DNA from 2 places in the Thalassospira sp. ER-Se-21-Dark genome. Region 1 is predicted to be linked to the other one. Evidence: predicted binding sites of a transcription regulator. Region 1 holds the regulator's gene; the other holds the start of a gene.
The links. Region 1 encodes PhoB, which activates phosphate uptake and scavenging genes when phosphate is short. Its sites were predicted from a motif close to TNTCATAAAACTGTCA; they were not measured.

Region 1 (4,427 bases):
CAGCGATTATGGTGTTGCTGGCCTTCCTTGTCCTGATGAATGGACTGGCTGTGTATCTGCGCAAAAAATTTGAACGGAAGTGGTAAAATGGCTGCTGTATCCCAGAGCGCAATGACGGCGGAGCCGTCGGTCGAAAAACCGAAAATGACCGCGCGCAAGCTCGATCTTTTCTATAGCGACAATCAGGCCCTCTATGAGGTCAACCTTGATATCCCCGAACAGCAGGTAACCGCACTGATTGGTCCGTCGGGCTGTGGTAAATCCACCTTCCTGCGCTGCCTGAACCGGATGAATGACACCATTGACGGTGTGACGATCAAAGGTGACGTTACCCTGGATGGTCGCGACATCTATGACAAGCGGATCGACGTGGTTCAGCTGCGCGCGCGCATCGGCATGGTGTTCCAGAAACCGAACCCGTTCCCGAAAACCATCTATGACAACGTGGCCTATGGCCCGCGTATTCATGGTCTGGTCAATTCGCGCGATGAACTTGATGAAATTGTCATGACCTCGCTCGAACGTGCGGGTCTTCTGAAAGAAGTCAAAGATCGTCTGCAATCGCCGGCAACCGGTCTTTCCGGTGGTCAGCAGCAGCGCCTTTGCATTGCACGCGCGGTTGCCGTCAGCCCGGAAGTCATCCTGATGGATGAACCGTGCTCGGCCCTTGATCCGATTGCGACCGCCAAGGTCGAGGAACTGATAGACGAGTTGCGTTCGAACTACACGATCGTGATCGTGACCCACTCCATGCAGCAGGCCGCCCGTGTGTCGCAGCGCACCGCGTTCTTCCACCTCGGAAAGCTGGTTGAAGTCGGTGAAACCGATCAGATCTTTACCAACCCGAAGGACGAACGCACCAAGGGTTACATTACCGGCCGCTTCGGTTAAGCGAGCCAGGAGTACGCATAAATGGCTGATGAACATACCCATATCGTAAGTTCGTTCGACGAGGAACTGACCCGTCTGAACAACATCATTTCGCAAATGGGCGGGCTTGCTGAAAGCCAGCTTATTTCCTCGATCAGATCCATCGTCAAACGCGATTCCGAACTGGCCGAGAAAGTCATCCTGTCCGATCAGCGCATTGATGTGCTCGAACAGGAAGTTCAGGACTTTGCCGTCCGTCTTCTGGCCCTGCGTCAGCCGATGGCAGATGACCTGCGTCAGGTCGTCACCGCGCTCAAGCTGTCAAACGATCTGGAACGCATTGGTGATCTGGCAAAGAACATCGCCAAACGCGCGCAGGTGCTGAACCAGATCCCGCCGATCCGCCCGGTTCAGGCGATCCCGAACATGGCCAAGCTGGCCCAGGAAATCATCAAGGATGTCCTGGATGCCTATATCGAAAGCGACGCCGAAAAGGCCCACCGGGTCTGGGAACGCGATCAGGAAGTGGACGACATGTACAATTCGCTGTTCCGCGAATTGCTGACCTACATGATGGAAGATCCGCGCAACATTACCGCATCGACCCATCTGTTGTTCATTGCCAAGAACATCGAACGTATCGGTGATCACGCAACCAATATCGCCGAAACGATCTATTACCGGATCAAGGGCGAAGACCTGCCGGGGATTGACCGGCCAAAAAACGACGCAGCGAACTTCGCTGTTGTCGAACCGAATGACTGACACGGGAGCATAGGAAGATGGACCCAACGGTTCTTATCGTCGAGGACGAGGCAGCAATCGTAACCATGTTGCGCTACAACCTCGAACGCGAGGGGATGCAGGTTGTCGAAGCCGGTGACGGTGACGAAGCGTTGAAAATTCTGGCTGAAACCCATGTCGATCTGGTTTTGCTCGACTGGATGCTGCCGGTAATGTCGGGGATCGAAGTCTGCCGTCAGATCCGCCGCAAGCCTGAAAGCCGCGATTTGCCGGTGATCATGGTGACGGCACGTGGCGAAGAGGGCGACCGCATCCGCGGTCTTGATACCGGCGCTGATGACTATGTCACCAAGCCGTTTGCCATTGGCGAGCTGCTCGCCCGTATCCGCGCACTTTTGCGCCGGTCCGGTCCGGCGCAACCACAAGGGCAGTTGATCTATTCCGACATCGAAATGGATCTCGCCGCCCACCGGGTCAGCCGCAATGGAAAATCGATCCATCTTGGCCCGACCGAGTTCCGTCTGCTGCGCTATTTCCTCGAACATCCGGGTCGGGTTTTCTCGCGCGAACAGTTGCTTAACGCGGTTTGGGGCCCGAACATCTATGTCGAAACCCGCACCGTCGACGTTCATATCCGCCGCCTGCGCAAGGCGCTCAATGACGTCAAAGGCACGCGCGATATCATCCGCACCGTCCGTGCGGCGGGCTATGCACTGGATTCAGAAACCGCGGCCTAAGTCGGTATAGAGCCCTATCCGATTAAAAAACCCCCGTTGCAGGTTGCAGCGGGGGTTTTTGTTTTAAGGTCGTAACGTCTTCAGGTTTTTTTCTTCACCGGTTTTTCGGCATTCTCCGACCCTGATGGTTTGCGCTGCGGGCGCGGCGCCAGTTCGTTCATCAAAAGCATGTCCGCACGGCGGAATTTGGCGATTTCGGCATCAATGTCTTCCTGCGGCACATCACAGGCGGCCAACACATGGTCGGATAATCGCAAGCCGGTTTCAAGCACCTCGGGGATCGCGGCATCCGCCCCATGGCGCGACAGCGGCCCGATATGGGTGATGTCCTGCGCACGGGCAAAGATCTTCAGATGCGGGTAATGCTGGCGCAAAAGGGCGACCGTCTTCTCGGTCGCATGCGGGTTCCCCATGGCAACAACCGCAATTTTTGCCTCATCGGTGTGTGCCGCCCGGAAAGTTTCCGGTCTGGACCCGTCGGCAAAGTAAACCGGAAGGCCTTCTGCCCGGCCGCGTGAAACCTGCTGTGCGTCACTATCCAGCACCAGGAACGGAATGTTGCGCGTCTTGAGCAACCGGGCCAGAACCCGGCCAACGCGACCACTTCCGATCACCAGAACATGCTGGTGAATGCCCTCGGATTCTTCGGCAATCTTGCCAAGCTGGTCTTCTTCCTTGGGATGAAGCTTTTCCTCGATCTTGTGTCCAAGGCTGATCAGTGTCGGGGTCAGCGCCATCGAAATCGCCACCACCGGGATCAGCATGGCTGCCATTTCAAGCGGTACCGCACCATTCTGGGCGGCCAGCGCAAACATGACAAAGGCAAATTCACCGCCGGCGGCCAAGCTCATCGCCACCCGGATGGCAAGGCCGGTTTCAAACTGGATCGCGCGCGCCAGGACGAACAAAACCGCCGTCTTGATCACCAGCAACAGCACCAGCCACATGACGATGGTGCCAAATTCGTTATAAACAACGTCGGCATCAACCGACATGCCCACCGACATAAAGAACAGCGACAGGAACACGCCGCGGAACGGTGAAATGTCGGCTTCGATCTGATGACGGAACTCGGTTTCGGCCAACATCACCCCGGCGATAAACGCGCCCAGCGCCATTGAAAGTCCGGAAACCTCGGTCAAGGTGCTGGCGGCTAGCACAACAAACAGCGTGCCGATGGCAAACAGTTCCGGGTTCTTGAGCGACGCGATATAGCGAAACAGCCGCGGCAACACATAGCGCCCGACGAGCAACAACAACGCGACCGACCCGAAACCAAGCAGGATGCTCATCCACGGGCTGGTTTCCGTTCCGGCGTCACCTGCCGCTTGCACCATGATCAGGAACGGACCAACCGCCACGTCCTGCAATAACAAAATGGCAAGGGCCGCACGCCCGAACCGGGTATTGAGCTGCTTGTCATCGGAAAGCTGTTTGAGAATGATCGCGGTCGATGAAAGCGCAAGCGCTCCGGCAATCACCAAGGCCGTCGGCAGCGGGAATTCCATGACAACCAGAAGCCCCAGAAGGGCTGCCATCGACACCAGAATTTGCAAAACGCCCAGACCGGCAAACCGCCCGCCAATCACGCGCAAACGATCACGCGAAAGCTCCAGCCCGATCATGAACAGCAGGAAAACCACGCCCAGTTCGGCAACCGTGGAAATGTCTTCGCGTTCGGAAATCAGGCCAAAGCCGAACGGCCCGATAAAGAACCCGCCAATCAGAAAGCCGATGATCGAATTCGCACGCAGCTTGTGCGCAATCGGCACCGCAATGATCGCGGCAGTCAGAATAAGAAACAGCTCAAACAGGACGCTGTGATGCATGGCGAAATTCGTTCCGGAAGGCGGTCAAATAATCAATGGGTATCAGGACCTAAATCCCTGAAAATAACGAGATTACAACGATAACGAAAATAACCCTGCCAGTCGTGGGTAAATTTGCGGCATTTGCGAAATTCACCACGGAATCCTGCGATCAGGTGCTGTGGCAATTGTCACCGCCTGATGACTTGCCATTCGCGCTGCCAAATGCCATCTTCCGCGGGCCCGACAAAGGGCCGGTTTAATCGCT
Region 2 (4,427 bases), 170 kb from region 1:
CGTTGGCAAGGCACACCGCCTTGGACTGCCCAAGCGCCCGTCCCCGATCCAGCGCCGCGCCGAGGAAGCAGAACAGAAAAAAGCACCGGCCCCCAAACAGCAGACCAAAGGCATTTCGATCTTTGATCTTGGTCCGGGCATGTGCCGTTGGCCGTTTGGCGATCCGGGCGATGACGACTTCCATTTCTGCGGCAAGAAAATCGTGCCGAGCAAGCCTTATTGCGACGAACATTGCGCACAGGCCTACCTTAACGGCAAGAACCCGCGCGAAGACAATCCCCCTGCACAGCAGGGTGGCCCCGGCGGCAAAGGCCCGCAGGCTGCAAACCGGAAGTAATCTGGTCTGCGCCAGGCAATTGCCCGCATAGACACCGAGATACAAAAAAGCCGCCTGATCCGGGCGGCTTTTTTTGGGCGATATCAAGGTTCTGTTGGTTACCTTGTTTGCAGCACGTATTTGGCAAAGCCTTCCTGATCCTCACCAACGAAACTGATATTGTCGGGTGCGTTAACAGCCGAGGATGCCTTGGGGCTGGTAACAAACGTTACATCGGACGCCTCACCGATTGGGGCAAAGGTCCAGTTGCCATCCGCCTTCGGATCAATTTCCTTTTCGGTCAGGATATAGTTGGCAAGCACCGTACGGTTTTCATCGGGTGCCTCGACAATGATCGTCGATCCATCAAGGCCCGGGAAATTGCCACCACCCCCGGCGCGATAGTTGTTGGTCGCAACGACAAACTTCTGATCGGCTGTCACCGGTTTGCCTTCGAAGCTCAGATTGACGATGCGGTGACTATCGGGATTGATCACTTCACCCGCCTTGTTATAGCGGGCCGGTTTAGTGACATCGATCTGGTAGGTCACGCCGTCAATCACATCGTAATTATAGGTCGGGAAATCCGGGTTGATCAGAGCCTGTTCTTCGCTGCTGTTTGGATCAATCTGATTGAACTGGCCTGCCGACATTTCAAGCCATTCACGCACCTGATCACCATCAAGCAATACTGCGCGCACGGTGTTTGGGTAGATATAAAGGTCCGCGACGTTTTTAAGCGCAATCTTGCCTTCAGGAATGTCGGTGAAATAGTCCGGACCACCGCGACCACCGGCCTTGAACGGCGCCCCGGCCGACAGGATCGGGATGCCATCATATTCCGATCCGTTCAGGATCTTTTCGAGATACCATTTCTGGGCATTGGTCACGATCTGGATCGAAGGATCATCGGCCACAAGCGCAAAGAAGCTGTTGATCGGTGCCGATGTGGTGCCCACACCTTCGCGCATATAGGCGATGGTGGCTTCGTGCTCTTCCTTGACCGCGGCAATGATTTCCGGATCGGCTTCCACCAGCGGGGTCACGGTCCGGCCTTCGCGCTGATAGATCGGACGTGCATCCGACAGACTGTCGGTGACACTCCATTCGCCGTCATCGGATACATTCAAGGTCAGATCGATCACGCCAAGATGGCTGCCCCAGAAGCCCGGCATCACAGCCGCAACGCCGTTGATCGTGCCTTTGGCGATATCGACACCTTCGAGATCGGAAAAGGTCTCTGACGGGAACACGGTGTGGGCATGGCCAAACAGGATCGCATCAATGCCATCGACTTCGGAAAGGTAATAGGTGGCATTTTCTTCCATGCCATTACGCGCCATGGTCGAAAGGCCGGAATGCGGAACGGCAATAACGATATCCGCCCCCTTTTCACGCATTTCCGGGACATATTTTTTTGCCATCTCGACAATGTCTTTTGCGATCACATTGCCTTCCAGATTGGCCTTGTCCCACTGCATGATCTGGGGTGGGACAAAACCGATCACACCGACTTTGGCCTTGTGCACCTTGCCGTCATTATCGGTAAACTCCCGATCCAGCAGCACATAGGGTTCGAAATACGGCTTGTCGTTGTCGGGATTGTCATCGCCATCATCGACAAAGACGTTGGCACTGACATAGGGGAAATTGGCACCGGCCAACGATTTACCCAGAAAATCGAGGCCATAGTTAAATTCATGGTTCCCGATATTGGCCGCGTCATAGCCAAGGAGGTTCATCGCCTTATAGACCGGATGGACATCACCATCCTTAAGGCCGCGTTCCTTGGCTATATAATCGCCAAGCGGGTTGCCCTGGATCAGGTCACCATTATCGATAAAGACAACGTTCTCTGCCTCGCCACGTGCGGTTTTAAGCAGGGTCGCCACCTTTGCAAGACCAACCGTGTCTGACTCGCCATCACGGTAATAGTCATAATTAACCAGATGGGTGTGGATGTCGGTGGTTTCGAGGATGCGCAAAGACACCTTGCTGTCGGCCAATGCCGTGCTGCTTACCAGTGCGAGTGCCATCGAAATCCCGGTAATCCGGGCAGCTTTTTTGTGAATAAATACCATCGAGCCGTGTCCCTGCTTATGCGTTAAACCGCGAAACTGTAATCCCGTTTAAATGGCGGGGTTTTGAAGATTTTGCGAAAAAGGCAGGGCAAACACAAACAGAAACGCCTGCCACGATCGGCAGACGTTTCTGGTCTGAGACATATTTGGCGATCAGGCTGGCTGCATCACGGTTGATTTGTATCCACGAATGACCTCGTTTCCGGGCTCCGGATCGTGTGGGACGTTCAGGGCCAGAACCAGTGAGACAAAGGCCATGGCCGCCCCGGCAAGGAACACCGCACCCGGCGATATCAGCCAAAGCAAACCGAAGGCGGCCGGGATGAAAACGGCGGCGATATGGTTGATCGTAAAGCTGACCCCAGCGGTTGAGGAGATATCAGCCGGATCGGCGATCTTCTGGAAATAGGTCTTGATGGCAATCGCCAGCGCAAAGAACAGATGGTCAATCACATAAAGACCACCGGCCAGAATGTGGTTTTCGACAAAGGCGTAGGAGACGAAAACAATGAACAGGCCGGCATATTCGAAGACCAGCGCACGGCGTTCGCCCCATTTGCCGATCATCTTGCCGATCTTGGGGGCGAGGAACATGTTGATCACGTGGTTAAGCAAATACAACAAGGTGATGGTTGCTGCGTCATAGCCGAACTTTTCGACCATCAGGAAGCCGGCAAACACGGTAAAGATCTGACGGCGTGCACCACTCATGAAAGTCAGCGCATAGTAAAGCCAATAGCGTTTGCGCAAGATCAGCTTCTTGTTCTGCGGATGGGCATCGGCAAATTTCGGAAACGCCCCCCAGACAAACAAGGCGGCCAGGATAGTCAACGCACCGCCGAACAGATAGACATAGCGATACTCGACGGCAAAGACTTCGAGCATCACCCAGACCATGCCAAACATGATCAACGACGAGATTGATTTTGCCGACAGTTGCCGCCCCATGACCATGGCGGTGCGATCCTTACGCACCCATTGCAATGACAAGGCCTGCTGCATGGTTTCGAAATAATGGAAGCCGATCGACATTAGAACCGTCGTGCAATAAAGGCCGATCACGGTCGGGAAATAACCCGATATGGCAACGCCAATTCCAAGCACCAGCAGTGACAGAACTGCAAAGGTTTGTTCACGCAGAACCAGCAGCACAAAAATCGCGGTGAAGGCAAGGAAACCGGGGATTTCACGCAAGGACTGCAAGATGCCGATCTCGCGGCCGGTGAAATCGGCCATCTCGACCGAAAAGTTGTTTAGCAGCGCCATCCAGGTCGAAAAGGACAGCGGCATGGCGGCCGCCATGACGATCAGCAGAACTTCCGGATTGCGCCAACCCTTATGGACCGGTGCTGCACTCACATCATTGGGGGCGTCGGGCGCATCACCAAGTGGGGCCGCGTGATTGCTGGCTTCCGGTATGATTTCCTTGGACATTGTACCTCCGAGGACAGGATCGTTGTGGTGGCATCAACCCTGTCAAAAAGTATGAGTTTTTGAATGCGACCAAGTTAAACCTGTCCGATCCGTCTGTCTTGCGGTAATCTGCCATCATATATCGCAACCAAGACAGATTTGAATGTTGCCGTATCATGGTTCATATCCTCAACACCTTTGACGGACGTCCGGAACATCACAACAAGATCCCCCGCCCGCGCGAACTGCCACGCGCGGTATATGTCCGGGTCAGTGATATGCCGGCTGGCTATCACGTTGCGGCACACAGCCATGACTGGAACCAGCTTTTATATGCGATTGAGGGCACGATGACCGTGGTGACAGAGGCCGGGATGTGGATCGTGCCGCCCCAGCGCGCGGTATGGGTCCCACCCCACACGCAGCATGCGGTGACCTGCACTGGCTTTACCCGGGCGCGCCACCTTTATATCGGTCGGGACGTTGCCGCCAACCTGCCCGATCGCTGCATGGTTCTGGAAGTCAGTCCGCTTTTGCGCGAACTGATCCGGGCCGCAACCGAAATTCCGGTCGAATATGATGAAGATGGAGAAGAAGGTCGCCTGATCCGCGTATTG

Region 2: the regulator PhoB is predicted to act here: its motif matches at 2,462-2,477, upstream of FHI25_RS02620 (bifunctional 2',3'-cyclic-nucleotide 2'-phosphodiesterase/3'-nucleotidase).

What each region holds. Positions count from the first base shown of each region.
Region 1 covers NZ_VDEZ01000001.1:773,430-777,856, reverse strand. Annotated here, with positions in the region: gene pstA (phosphate ABC transporter permease PstA) at 1-86, shown strand, start outside; gene pstB (phosphate ABC transporter ATP-binding protein PstB) at 88-891, shown strand; gene phoU (phosphate signaling complex protein PhoU) at 913-1,635, shown strand; gene phoB (phosphate regulon transcriptional regulator PhoB) at 1,653-2,351, shown strand; gene FHI25_RS03415 (cation:proton antiporter) at 2,432-4,180, opposite strand.
Region 2 covers NZ_VDEZ01000001.1:598,803-603,229, forward strand. Annotated here, with positions in the region: gene FHI25_RS02615 (GcrA family cell cycle regulator) at 1-337, shown strand, start outside; gene FHI25_RS02620 (bifunctional 2',3'-cyclic-nucleotide 2'-phosphodiesterase/3'-nucleotidase) at 436-2,397, opposite strand; gene FHI25_RS02625 (MFS transporter) at 2,551-3,831, opposite strand; gene FHI25_RS02630 (helix-turn-helix transcriptional regulator) at 3,987-4,427, shown strand, end outside.